DNA from 2 places in the Variovorax sp. P1_H2 genome. Region 2 is predicted to be linked to the other one. Evidence: predicted binding sites of a transcription regulator. Region 2 holds the regulator's gene; the other holds the start of a gene.
The links. Region 2 encodes HrcA, which represses chaperone genes, less so after heat shock. Its sites were predicted from a motif close to TTAGCACTCNNNNNNNNNGAGTGCTAA; they were not measured.
Positions count from the first base shown of each region.

Region 1: the regulator HrcA is predicted to act here: its motif matches at 2,494-2,520, upstream of groES (co-chaperone GroES).

Region 1 is NZ_JBFUCJ010000010.1:61,778-68,037, forward strand. Features, by position in the region: gene AC1D2E_RS06085 (PilW family protein) at 1-591, opposite strand, end outside; gene AC1D2E_RS06090 (prepilin-type N-terminal cleavage/methylation domain-containing protein) at 600-1,253, opposite strand; gene AC1D2E_RS06095 (GspH/FimT family pseudopilin) at 1,244-1,768, opposite strand; gene AC1D2E_RS06100 (type IV pilin protein) at 1,773-2,240, opposite strand; gene groES (co-chaperone GroES) at 2,600-2,890, shown strand; gene groL (chaperonin GroEL) at 2,939-4,591, shown strand; gene msrA (peptide-methionine (S)-S-oxide reductase MsrA) at 4,735-5,472, shown strand; gene AC1D2E_RS06120 (DUF805 domain-containing protein) at 5,477-5,827, opposite strand; gene pgi (glucose-6-phosphate isomerase) at 5,905-6,260, opposite strand, start outside.
Region 2 is NZ_JBFUCJ010000011.1:51,560-57,819, forward strand. Features, by position in the region: gene recN (DNA repair protein RecN) at 1-1,026, opposite strand, end outside; gene AC1D2E_RS06520 (NAD kinase) at 1,028-1,924, opposite strand; gene hrcA (heat-inducible transcriptional repressor HrcA) at 1,953-2,960, shown strand; tRNA gene AC1D2E_RS06530 (tRNA-Ile) at 2,998-3,074, shown strand; tRNA gene AC1D2E_RS06535 (tRNA-Arg) at 3,181-3,257, shown strand; gene AC1D2E_RS06540 (hypothetical protein) at 3,463-3,783, shown strand; gene AC1D2E_RS06545 (hypothetical protein) at 3,866-4,066, shown strand; partial or broken gene AC1D2E_RS06550 (VOC family protein) at 4,193-4,579, shown strand; partial or broken gene AC1D2E_RS06555 (GNAT family acetyltransferase) at 4,631-5,038, shown strand; gene AC1D2E_RS06560 (hypothetical protein) at 5,175-5,390, shown strand; gene AC1D2E_RS06565 (ABC transporter ATP-binding protein) at 5,593-6,260, shown strand, end outside.

The DNA of each region.
Region 1 (6,260 bases), on a different contig from region 2:
CGGACCAGACAGACCCCGTGCGAGCACGATGGGCGTCGCGCTGTATTCGTCGCCACACTCTGACACCTGCAAATAGGCATCTGCATCCGCCTCGCCCGGGCAACCCGGGTCGCCGATGGCGCAAGTACTGGCCCGCTGAATAAAAAGCGCATCGGTACCGGCTTTGCGTGCAATGCAAGTCGGATCGGCGTCGGTGTTCGCCCCTGCCGCGCTGCCAAGCCCCAGGGCGTAGTAGGTCAACGAGTCTTGCCATTTGCCAAGGTTCGCGACTCCGGTCAGGCACATGGCTGTCGCTGCTTCGGCAGGCGTGACGATCGGAGTGACGGCCGCCGTCGGCTTGACCAGGGACCCGTAGAACCCCGTCTGCGACAACTCGCGGCTCAGAACGTCAAGGGCATAGCGTCCGTTCTCATTCACCTCCGCACTCAGTTCGACCTCGCTTCGGGACCGGCTGCTGCCAGCGAAAAGGACACTCACTGCGGCGACGATCAGCAGACCGATGACGAGCGCAATCATCAACTCGATGAGCGTGAGCCCTCGTTGGCGACGGCAACGGGCTTCTGAGGTCGAGGCAAGGGCTCGGCGGTACATGTCGGTCCTCAAGATGACTTGGTCAGGTTCGGCACCAGCACGCGGACCGATACGCCACGCCGCAGCCCGACGCCGAAATCCACATCGCTGGCACACTTGCCCGCCGAAGAATCGGGGTCGGGTTCGGCACTCTTCGATTTGCCTTGCCACACGACCGTGACGTAGATGTCGGCCAGTGCATTGCCCTCCGCCGGGTCGACCCGGATCAGGCAGCCGCGGGCGCCGATCATGGCTCCGACCTTCGAGCTGCCCTCCAGGGCCGCCGCGCCCTGCAGCGCTTGCCCCCACTGACACATCTCGAACTCTGCCTCCGCCAGCGGAACGCCCGCTCCCGCGACGCAGACGGAGCCGGTGCTGAAGTCTTTGGCATTCGCGCCCGATCCCACGTAAACACTGCCGTTGGTGGAACTGACGGCCGCATTCAGATAGCCGTCTACGATGGCCCGCGAATCGGTCAGACGGCCCTGCATTTCACGGACCAGCGAAAGCGCCTCGCCACGCTGGTAAGACTCGAATTCGATGACGGCCGACCTGGCTTGCATGCCGATCACGCCCAGAAGGCCCAGAAGCATCACGGCGATGGTCACCAGCACCTCGATCAGCGTGAAGCCGCGCATGCCGGTCGCTCGCGTACGGAATCGATGAAGGTCAGCTACGAACATGATGTCGATTGGGTGATGGCCCGGCCACTGGCAGAAATGCAGACCCAACGATTGACGCTGGCAGACGGGACGCTGAGCTTGATCCAGGACGAAACGCCAGGGGTCAGCCGGCCGGAGGAATCGAAGACGAACAGCAGGTTGCCGTGCGCCGAGGTGGTGGATGCCACCGAGGGGGAGCCCGTCTGTTGAAGGAGCGCGGTACCCGTTCCGTCGCTGCTTTGGGTGATCTTCCAGTCCCCGACAACGGTGTCGTCCCCCGAATTCGTGAAGTTGAACGCCACCTTGTCATTGCGCTTGAGTGCCTCGCTGCGAGCGACCCAAAGCGATTCATTCAGCGCCGAGGCGACGGACTTGATGCGCTGCGTTGCAATCAGTCGCTGGAACGCGGGCGCGGCAAGCGCCGCCAGGATGGCGACGATTGCCAAGGTGATCATCAACTCGATGGCCGTGAAGCCGCCCTGGCGAACGCGCCGCGTTGCGCGCCGAACTGGGGTCAATGCCACCGGGTTTTCCATCGCGTCACTTGCCCCAGTAACCCGAGGCGTCCGGCGCCTTGACGCCCGTGTCGGTGATCGTCAGCGTCTGCTCGTTCGATACCGCCTGGCTCCCTGCCGGAGTGGCCGTTGCCGTGAAGCCGCCGGACGAGCAGTCCGCCGGCGAGCAAGTGACCGCGATCGTGTAGGCCCCCTGGATTTCGGCAGGCATCACGAAACCGATATCCGCCTGCACGGTGGTGTACACACGCCGGTCGAGGAGGTAGCTTTGTTCCTTGCTGGCCAGATCCATCAAGGCCGCCTGCGCTGTCGCCCGCTTCCCCTTGCGGATGTACGCCGCATAGGATGGGTACGCGATGGCCGCCAGAATCGCCACGATCGCAACGGTGATCATCAGCTCGATCAACGTGAAGCCGCGCGCTCGCCCGCCCCTCGGGACCTTCGAGCTTGCCGTCGCCGACGCCATCGGCATCTGTTCCAGAGACTGAACCATCGGGCTGTATCCTCCATCGCGCGCCCCTCGACCCTTCGATCCGATCAGAGGCACGCCGCAGGAATTCATTTCAAAATGTCACAAAGTACAAGTGGATGTGAAATTATCACATCTGCCCGAAATCAGGTTTTCCTACGCGGCTGTTTCGTGGGAAAACTGACAGAAGGCCCGTTTCGCCCGACAGGCGGTTCGGCTTCATCCACATCGGGCGCCGGCCCCTTCGGCCTTGAAACTGCCCAAAACACCCTTATGATTAGCACTCGTCAAAGCTGAGTGCTAACAACACCGGCTTCCGACGATGTGGCGCCGGCAACCTTGCCGGCACCCGAACCAAACCCCGTTTCTTATCAGGAGATGCAATGAAACTTCGTCCTTTGCACGATCGCGTGATCGTCAAGCGCATTGAAAGCGAAACCAAGACCGCRTCSGGCATCGTGATCCCCGACAACGCCGCCGAAAAGCCCGATCAGGGCGAAGTCCTGGCCGTCGGTCCTGGCAAGAAGAACGACAAGGGCGACCTGATCTCGATGAACATCAAGGTCGGCGACCGCGTCCTGTTCGGCAAGTACAGCGGCCAGACCGTCAAGGTCGATGGCGACGAACTCCTGGTCATGAAGGAAGACGACCTCTTCGCAGTGGTCGAGAAGTAATTTCTCGCCCCTTCATCCCCCTATCCAACTGAATCTCGGAGAAATCTCATGGCAGCAAAAGACGTAGTCTTCGGCGGTGAAGCCCGCGCGCGCATGGTCGAGGGTGTCAACATCCTCGCCAACGCAGTCAAAGTGACCCTCGGCCCCAAGGGCCGCAACGTGGTGCTCGAGCGCTCGTTCGGCGCCCCGACCGTGACCAAGGACGGCGTGTCCGTGGCCAAGGAAATCGAACTCAAGGACAAGCTCCAGAACATGGGTGCCCAGCTCGTGAAGGAAGTGGCTTCCAAGACCTCGGACAACGCCGGCGACGGCACCACCACCGCGACCGTGCTGGCACAAGCCATCGTTCGCGAAGGTTTCAAGCTGGTGGCTGCCGGCATGAACCCGATGGACCTGAAGCGCGGCATCGACAAGGCGGTCACCGCCCTGGTCGCCGAGCTCAAGAAGGCTTCGAAGGCCACGACCACCTCGAAGGAAATCGCTCAAGTCGGCTCGATCTCGGCCAACAGCGACGAAACCATCGGCAAGCTCATCGCTGACGCGATGGACAAGGTCGGCAAGGAAGGCGTGATCACCGTCGAAGACGGCAAGTCGCTCGACAGCGAACTCGACGTCGTCGAAGGCATGCAGTTCGACCGCGGCTACCTGTCGCCCTACTTCATCAACAACCCCGAAAAGCAAAGCGCGATCCTGGACAACCCGTTCGTGCTGCTGTTCGACAAGAAGATCAGCAACATCCGCGACCTGCTGCCGACGCTGGAGCAAGTGGCCAAGGCCGGCCGTCCGCTGCTGATCGTTGCCGAAGAAGTCGAAGGCGAAGCCCTGGCAACGCTGGTCGTGAACACCATCCGCGGCATCCTGAAGGTCGTGGCCGTCAAGGCACCTGGCTTCGGCGACCGCCGCAAGGCCATGCTCGAAGACATCGCCATCCTGACGGGCGGCAAGGTCATCGCCGAAGAAGTGGGCCTGACCCTCGAGAAGGTGACGCTGGCCGACCTCGGCCAGGCCAAGCGCATCGAAGTGGGCAAGGAAAACACCATCATCATCGACGGTTCGGGCGCCCCTGGCGACATCGAAGCCCGCGTCAAGCAAGTCCGCGTGCAGATCGAGGAAGCCACCTCCGACTACGACCGCGAAAAGCTGCAAGAGCGCGTGGCCAAGCTGGCCGGCGGCGTTGCCGTGATCAAGGTCGGCGCTGCCACCGAAGTCGAAATGAAGGAAAAGAAGGCTCGCGTCGAAGACGCCCTGCACGCCACCCGCGCTGCAGTGGAAGAAGGCGTGGTTGCCGGTGGCGGCGTGGCCCTGCTGCGCGCCAAGCAAGCCGTGGGCGACAAGCTCAAGGGCGACAACGCCGACCAGGACGCCGGCATCAAGCTGGTGCTCAAGGCCATCGAAGCGCCCCTGCGCGAGATCGTCAACAACGCCGGCGGCGAAGCCTCGGTGGTGGTGAACGCCGTGTTGGCCGGCAAGGGCAACTACGGCTTCAATGCCCAGAACGACAGCTACGGCGACATGCTCGAGCTGGGCATCCTGGACCCGACCAAGGTGACCCGCACCGCCCTGCAGAACGCCGCTTCGGTGTCCTCGCTGCTGCTGACGACCGAAGCCATGGTCGCTGACGCACCGAAGGACGAAGCCGGCGCCGGCGGCGGCATGCCCGACATGGGCGGCATGGGTGGCATGGGCGGCATGGGGATGTAATTCCCCCGGCCCGGCTGCCACAGCCAAGCCAAGAGCCCCGCGGTGCGAGCCGCGGGGCTTTTTTTCGTCCTGTCGGAGCACCGGGGCGGATCGGCGTACAACCGGGGCTTCGACCCGAAAACGCAGCGAAGGAACCCGCCGGCATGAACCCCAAGACCCTCGTAACACCCCCGGTGCCGGCACGCCGCGCCCTGCTGTGCGCACTCGCGCTCGGCGCCGGAGGACTCGCGCTGCGCCCCGGCGCGTCCGCCTGGGCGGCCGAGCGCGCCACCGTCGTCCCGGCGCCGACCGACGATCCGGCCGCAGGGGCCGCCGCCACGACCGAGACCGCAGTCATCGCCGGCGGCTGCTTCTGGGGCGTTCAGGGTGTGTTCCAGCACGTCAAGGGCGTCACCAGCGCCGTCTCGGGCTATGCCGGCGGCGAGGCCGCAACGGCCAACTACGAAGCCACCAGCTCCGGTCGCACCGGCCATGCCGAATCGGTACGCATCAGCTACGACCCGAAGCAGATCAGCTACGCGCGGCTGCTCCAGATCTATTTCTCGGTCGCCCATGATCCGACCGAGCTGAACCGCCAGGGACCGGACGTCGGCAGCCAGTACCGCTCGACCATTTTTGCGGCCAACCCCGAACAGGCACGCATCGCCAGGAACTACATCGCGCAGCTCGACCGCGCCCGCGTCTTCGGCAAGCCGATCGCGACCACCATCGAGCCGCTCAAGGCCTTCTATCCGGCCGAGGCGTACCACCAGGATTTCATGACCCGCAATCCCGACCACCCCTACATCGCGATCAACGACCTGCCGAAGGTCGACAACCTGAAGAAGGTGTTTCCCGCCAGCTACCGCGCCAAGGCGGTGCTGGTGGGCGCAGGCGGCTGAGGGATCAGACGCTGGCCGGGACCGGCCCGGCCGGCGGTCCGTAGGCATTCGATTCCGGCTGGCTCGGCTGCACCATGAAATAGAGCAGCACCAGGGTGCCGATCACCGGGACCAGCCCGAGCAACAGGAACCAGCCGCTGCGGCCGACGTCATGCAAGCGGCGAACGCCGACCGAGAGCAAGGGCAGCAGGAAGGCCAGCACCACGAGGTAGTAGAGGTACTCGTGGATGAAGCCCGCCACGAAAGCCACGATGACATAGGCCAGGATGAACCACCAGTATTCGGGCCGGGTCGCACGACCGGAAAACTCGACGTACTTGCGAAAGCAGGTCTGGAACGCCTGTTGAAAATTCATGAGCAACTCCTCTTGCTGATTCCCACGGGACAACCCCGTGGTCATCATATCGAGCAGGCTGCCGACTTTGATGAAAGCTAGGCGCCCGGTCGAAGGCGCTGCAGCAGGCCCGCCGTCGAGGCGTCGAGCCCCTGCACGTCGCCGGAGGCCAGCCGCGGCTCGATGTCCCGGGCCAGCACCTTGCCGAGCTCCACGCCCCACTGGTCGAAGCTGTTGATGCCCCACAGGGCACCGCTGGTGAAGACGCGGTGCTCGTACAGCGCCAGGAAGGCGCCGAGGGATTCCGGCGTCAGTCGATCGAGAACGAAGAAGGTGCTCGGCCGGTTGCCCGGGAAGTTCTTGTGCCCGCCCGCATCGTGCTGGCCGACCATGAGCGCCTGCGCCTGCGCCAGCGCATTGGCCAGCAGCTTGGGATGATGGCCCGCGAGATCGT
Region 2 (6,260 bases):
CTCGAGCGCGTCGAGGTCGCTCTGCGCGTCGAGGGCCTTCAACTCGGCCTGCCAGCCGGCGAGTAAGGCCGGCAACTCGGCCGGCGGACGCCGGTAGCGGCGCGCGAGCGACATCCAGCTGCCCATGCGCTCGTCCAGTTCGGCCAGCCGCTCGGGGTCGGGGTCGGCCTGGCGCAGGTAGCTGTGCAGCGAATGCGCGGCATCCGAGGCCTGGGCCACGCTGGAGGCCAGCACCTCGCCCAGCGCCTTGAATTCCGGCTCGATGTGCTCGCAGTTCTGCAGCAGCGCGAGGGCGCGGCCGAGCGCCGCCAGGGCGCCGCTGTCGTCATCCTCGAGCGCGTTGCTGGCGCCTTCGGCGGCATCGATCAGCGCCTGGGCGTTGGAAATGCGGCTGTGGCTCGCCGACAGCTCTTCCCACTCGTCGTCGCCCGGTGCCAGCTTGGCGACCTCGGCGACCTGCCACTGGAGGCGTTCGCGTTCGCGCTGCAGGGAATCCTGGGCCGAGCGGGCGGTTTCGAGTGCCCCGATCGCCTGCCGCCAGAGCTGCCAGGCGCTCTCGAGCGCGCCGGTGTCGATGCCGGCGTAGGCATCGAGCAGGCCGCGCACGGCCTCGGGCCGGGTCAGGCTCTGCCAGGCGTGCTGGCCATGGATGTCCAGCAGGTGGTCGCCGAGCTCGCGCAACTGGGTGGCGGTGGCCGGGCTGCCGTTGATCCAGCCGCGGCTGCGGCCCTGGAGGTCGACCGTGCGGCGCAGCAGCAGGGCATCGCCGCCTTCGAAGCCGCCCTCGTCGAGCCAGCCGGCGAGGCCCGGGTCGGCATCGAACTCGGCGCTGACGTCCAGCCGCTCGGCGCCTTCGCGCACCGCGCCGGCATCGGCCCGGTTGCCCAGTGCCAGCTGCAGTGCGTCGATCAGGATCGACTTGCCGGCGCCGGTCTCGCCGGTGAGCACCGTGAAGCCGGCGGAGAAATCGAGCTCGAGCGAGCGCACGATCACGAAATCCCGCAGCGCAATGCGCCTCAACGCCATCTCAAGATCCCCCTTCGTTCCAATGCAGTTTCCTGCGCAAGGTGTCGAAATAGCTCCAGCCTCGCGGATGCAGGAAGCGCACCCGATAGTCCGAGCGGCGCACCATCACCTTGTCGCCGATGGCCAGCGTGGCCAGCGATTGCATGTCGAAATTGGCGCTGGCATCGCGCCCGCCGACCAGTTCCATCGTGACCTCGTCGGCGTCGGGCAGCAGCAGCGGCCGATTCGACAGCGTGTGCGGCGCGATCGGCACCAGCACCCAGCCGCGCACCGCGGGATGCAGCAGCGGCCCCCCGGCCGACAGCGCGTAGGCGGTCGAGCCCGTGGGCGTGGAGATGATCATGCCGTCGGCGCGCTGGTTGGCCACGAAATGGTGGCCCACCGTGACCCGCAGCTCGACCATGCCCGAAGTGGCGCCGCGGTTGACCACCACGTCGTTCATTGCCAGGGTGTCGAACACCGACTCGCCGTCGCGCACCACCCGCGCCTTCATCAGCGTGCGCAGGTCTTCCTCGTAGTCGCCGGCCAGCATCGGGATCAGCGTCGCCTGGTAGTTGTCGAGCGAGATGTCGGTGATGAAGCCGAGCCGGCCGCGGTTGATGCCGATCAGCGGCACGTCGTGCGGCGCCAGCTGGCGGCCGATGCCGAGCATGGTGCCGTCGCCGCCGACCACCAGGCCGAGGTCGCACTGCTGGCCGATTTCCTCCACCGTCAGTGCGGGATAGGGGCCGGATTCGACCGAGTCCGACTGCGACTTCTCGACGAAGACCTTGCAGCCCTGCGATTCGAGGAAGGCGCCGATGCCCTCCATGACGTTGTCATGCGCGCCGCATTGCGCCCGGGCGCCGGAGGCCTGGTATTTACCGATCAGTGCGACATGCCGAAAGCGGGAGCTCATTCACAAATTACAACATTAAAATCATTCGATGCTGGACGACCGTGCCAAGTTGCTGCTGAAGACTCTCGTCGAGCGCTACATCGCCGACGGGCAGCCCGTGGGGTCGCGCACGCTTTCCCGCGCGCCGGGGCTGGACCTGTCCCCCGCGACCATCCGCAACGTGATGTCCGACCTCGAGGTGCTCGGGCTGATCGCAAGCCCCCACACCTCCGCAGGCCGCATTCCGACCGCACGGGGTTACCGCCTCTTCGTCGACACCATGCTGACCGCGCAGCGCGAGCAGTTCGCGTCGGCGCCGAGCCTGGCGGCCGACCAGCCGCAGAAGGTGATCGCGAACGCCGCCAACCTGCTGTCGAACCTGTCGCAGTTCGTGGGCGTGGTGATGGCGCCGCGGCGCGCCTCGGTGTTCCGGCAGATCGAGTTCCTGCGGCTGTCCGACCGTCGGTTGCTGGTGATCATCGTCGCGCCCGACGGCGACGTGCAGAACCGCGTGATCTTCCCCGAGGTCGACTACACGCAGTCGCAGCTGGTCGAGGCCTCCAACTACATCAACACCCATTTCGCCGGCCTCTCGATCGAGCAGGTGCGCGACCGGCTGCAGTCCGAGGTCGAGCAGCTGCGCGGCGAGATCGCGGCGCTGATGCAGGCTGCCGTGCAGGTCAGCTCCGAGGTCATGACCGAGGCCCAGGACGAGGTCGTGATCGCGGGCGAGCGCAACCTGCTCGCGGTCACCGACTTTTCCAGCGACATGGGGCACCTGCGGCGCGCCTTCGAGTTGTTCGAGCACAAGACGCAGCTGATGCGCCTGCTCGACGTCTCGAGCCAGGCCGAGGGCGTGCGCATCTTCATCGGCGGCGAGAGCCAGGTGGTGCCCTTCGACGACCTGTCGATCGTCAGCGCGAACTACGAGGTCGACGGAAAGGTTGTCGGCACACTGGGCGTCATCGGCCCGACCCGCATGCCCTACGAACGCATGATCCAGATCGTCGACATCACGTCGAAGCTGGTCACCAACGCGCTGAGCCACCGCAAGTAGAGAAGGGCGCCGCGCCCTACTAGAATTGGTGCCACGTGGGCCGTTAGCTCAGTTGGTTAGAGCAGCGGACTCATAATCCGTTGGTCGCTGGTTCAAGCCCAGCACGGCCTACCAAAAGCATCCGCCGGAGACTCGGGTCTGCTTCCGCGAAGCTTCTTTTGCAAGTCAAGAATCGAAGCGTGGACAGATGGCTGAAATGGATGCTATAATCGCAAGCTGTGCGGCTGTAGCTCAGTTGGATAGAGTACTTGGCTACGAACCAAGGGGTCGTGGGTTCAATTCCTGCCAGCCGCACCACTCTCTCGAATGGCCTAGAGGATTTTTCTCCTCTAGGCCATTTTCTTTTGGGGGACTTTCAGGGGAGTCGATCCTTCCCTCCGCCTGCTCGAGCCGCAAGGACCACCGGATGAACATGAAGTTTTTGCCATCCTGACGACGTAGGACGACACTCCCTCGCGCGTCGGCGCCCCGCGACGACAGCGAATTCGAGGAGAACGCCAGCATGCGTATCGTCAATGACAGCGAACATTGCCGCCGCTGGTGGGTCGGCTCCAGGGCGGGAGACGCCGTCCGACAGACGCTCGATGCGAACGCCGATGGTGTCGTCTCCCTCGACGACTTCGTCACCTGGGCGGTGTACGTCTTCCATCTTCGCGCCTACACGGGCATGGTCATCGTCGACAGCTTTCCGCTGGTCGCGGAATTCTTCAAGGTCGACTGCAGGACCGGGTTCGGCTGGGGCGGCACGCTCGTCAGCTTGATCGCCTGGGTCTTCCTGGCCACCAGCATGGCCGCGTCTTCGAAATCCGCCACCAAGACTTAGGGCGGGCGCATGTCGCGCGGCCGAGTCACACCGGCCGGATGGCTTATTGGCCGCCTCGACGGCCGCAGCCAGAATTCCATGAATGGAGACGATGGGAGACGAAGAACTCGCCGCGGCTGCGTATGTGCTGCGAAAGCGGGCCGAGCTTGGCGACCCGGATGCCTTGAAGCAGGCGCAACGCATGGAGGCGGAGCTGCGCAGGCGCCTGGGTTCCACACCGTCCGATCGCACCCCGCTCGAGCCCAAAGGCAGGCCTGCGCGGCCTTGGTGGCGGTTCTGGTAGCTGGAGCGTGCGCAGGACGTGCGGTTTCTTGCCGTTCTCGCCCCACCGAGGTGCCGGTGCCGGCGAAGAACTGAGCGCTTTCCGTTATCTTCGGCTCGTCAGGGGCAAGCGCTCCGGGGAGCCGAGATGTTTTCGCATGTCTTCGTGAGCGTGAGCGACTTCGAGCGCGCACTGCTTTTCTATCAGCCGGTGATGCAGGGCCTGGGCCTCGAGCTTCGCTTCTGCGAGCGAGACAAGCCCTGGGCCGGCTGGCACGGAACCGGCCGCACGCGGCCCTTCTTCGTGGTCTGCGAGCCGCACAACGGCCTGCCGCATGCGCCCGGCAACGGCCAGATGGTGGCCTTCGCCGCGGCCGACCGGGCCATGGTGCGCACGGTGCACCGCGTCGCGCTCGCCCAGGGCGGCAGTTGCGAAGGCGCACCCGGCTTGAGGGCCCAGTACCACCCGCACTACTACGGCGCCTACTTCCGGGATCCCGACGGCAACAAGTTCTGCGTCGCCTGCCATGCCCCGGAGCCCGAGGGGGACTGCATGACCCTGGTCGCCCCGTACCTCGATGATGTCCACCGAGCGCAGGTGATCCGTCTCTGGGAGACCGCATTCCGCTACGGCACGGCGCACAACGCGCCCGCCCTCGGCATCGACAAGAAGCTGGCGGTCGCCGATGGTCTTTTCTTCGTCGCTCTGGCGCAGGGCTCGGTGGTCGGCACCGTGCTGGCAGGCTACGACGGACACCGGGGCTGGCTGTACTCCGTCGCCGTGGATCCGGGGCATCGGTCGCGGGGCATCGGCACGGCCTTGGTCGCGCACGCGGAGCGCGCCCTGGCGGATCGGGGTTGCATGAAGATCAACCTGCAGATTGCGCCCGGCAACGAGTCGGTGGCGGCCTTCTACGAAGCGCTTGGCTACGTGGTCGAGCCGCGCGTCAGCATGGGCAAGCGCATCGTCGCCAACATCCCGGGCGGTTCGTGAGCCCATGCGGGGGCGGCCCCATCAACACTACCGCCGGCGGGGCCGCCAGTGACGGCGGACCGCCCGCCGCCCATAATCGCAATCCGGCCAAGCCAGGGGCCCCTGTCGAATCCTGGCGTTCATTGGGGCGACCACGATGAGCTTTTTGCACATGTTCCTGCCGGCCTCCGAGCCCGCGCGCAGCGAGGCCCTGGCCCTGCTGAAGAAGAAGCACCACGTGCCGAGGCACCTCGTCCGGGGCGTCGTGCCCAAGAAGGCGTCGGCCCTCGCGACGGAGCCCGTGCAAGTCCAGCAGCAGACCTTCGGTGCATCCGGCCCCTTGCCGTCCGACGCGCAAGTGCAGGTCGGCTGAGCGCCGCGCCTGACCCAGGCTCTCCCAGTTCCGATCCGGCAGCAGGCCTTCGCGGTCCGCGCGCCGGCGCAGCCGTGGGCTGCCGCGCCGGGCAATCAAGGGTAAAGCCGGCTTTCCATTCGTCCGAACACCGGTATCTTTTGTATCCAGTGGCATCCGAGTGTCCCGCTCGGGTTGGGTTCCACTGTGCAAGGAGTCGGAAATCGCCTCGCCTGCCCCCCGTGCCGATCTGCTGCGCGTCGAAGGCGTCACCGTGCGCTTTGGGGGAATCACGGCGCTCGACAAGGTGTCGTTCGCGGTGCCCGAGGGTTTCATCGTCGGCCTGATCGGTCCGAACGGTGCCGGCAAGACCACGCTCTTCAACTGCCTGTCGCGGCTCTATGCCTTCAGCGAGGGCCGCATCTCGTTCGAGGGCCGCTCGCTGGTCGAGACGCCGGCGCACGGCGTCGCGGCGATGGGCATCGGCCGCACCTTCCAGAACCTGGCGCTGTTCCGGACCATGACCGTGCGGCAGAACATCCTGCTCGGCGGCCATTGCCGCACCCGCAGCGGCTTCCTCGCCAATGCCCTGCGGCTGCCGGGGGTGCGGCGCGAAGAGCAGGTGCTCGAAGCGCACGCCGACCAGCTGGTCGACCTGCTCGGCCTCGGCGCCGTGGCCGCCACCCGCGTGATGGACCTTCCCTTCGGCACCCAGAAGCGCGTCGAGCTGGCGCGGGCGCTGGCGAGCCGGCCGAAGCTGCTGCTGCTCGACGAGCCGGCCGGCGGCCTGAACCATGAGGAAGTCGGCAAGCTGATGGACCTGCTGCGCCAGGTGCGCGAGCGGCTCCGGCTCACGATGCTGCTGGTCGAGCACCACATGAATCTCGTGAT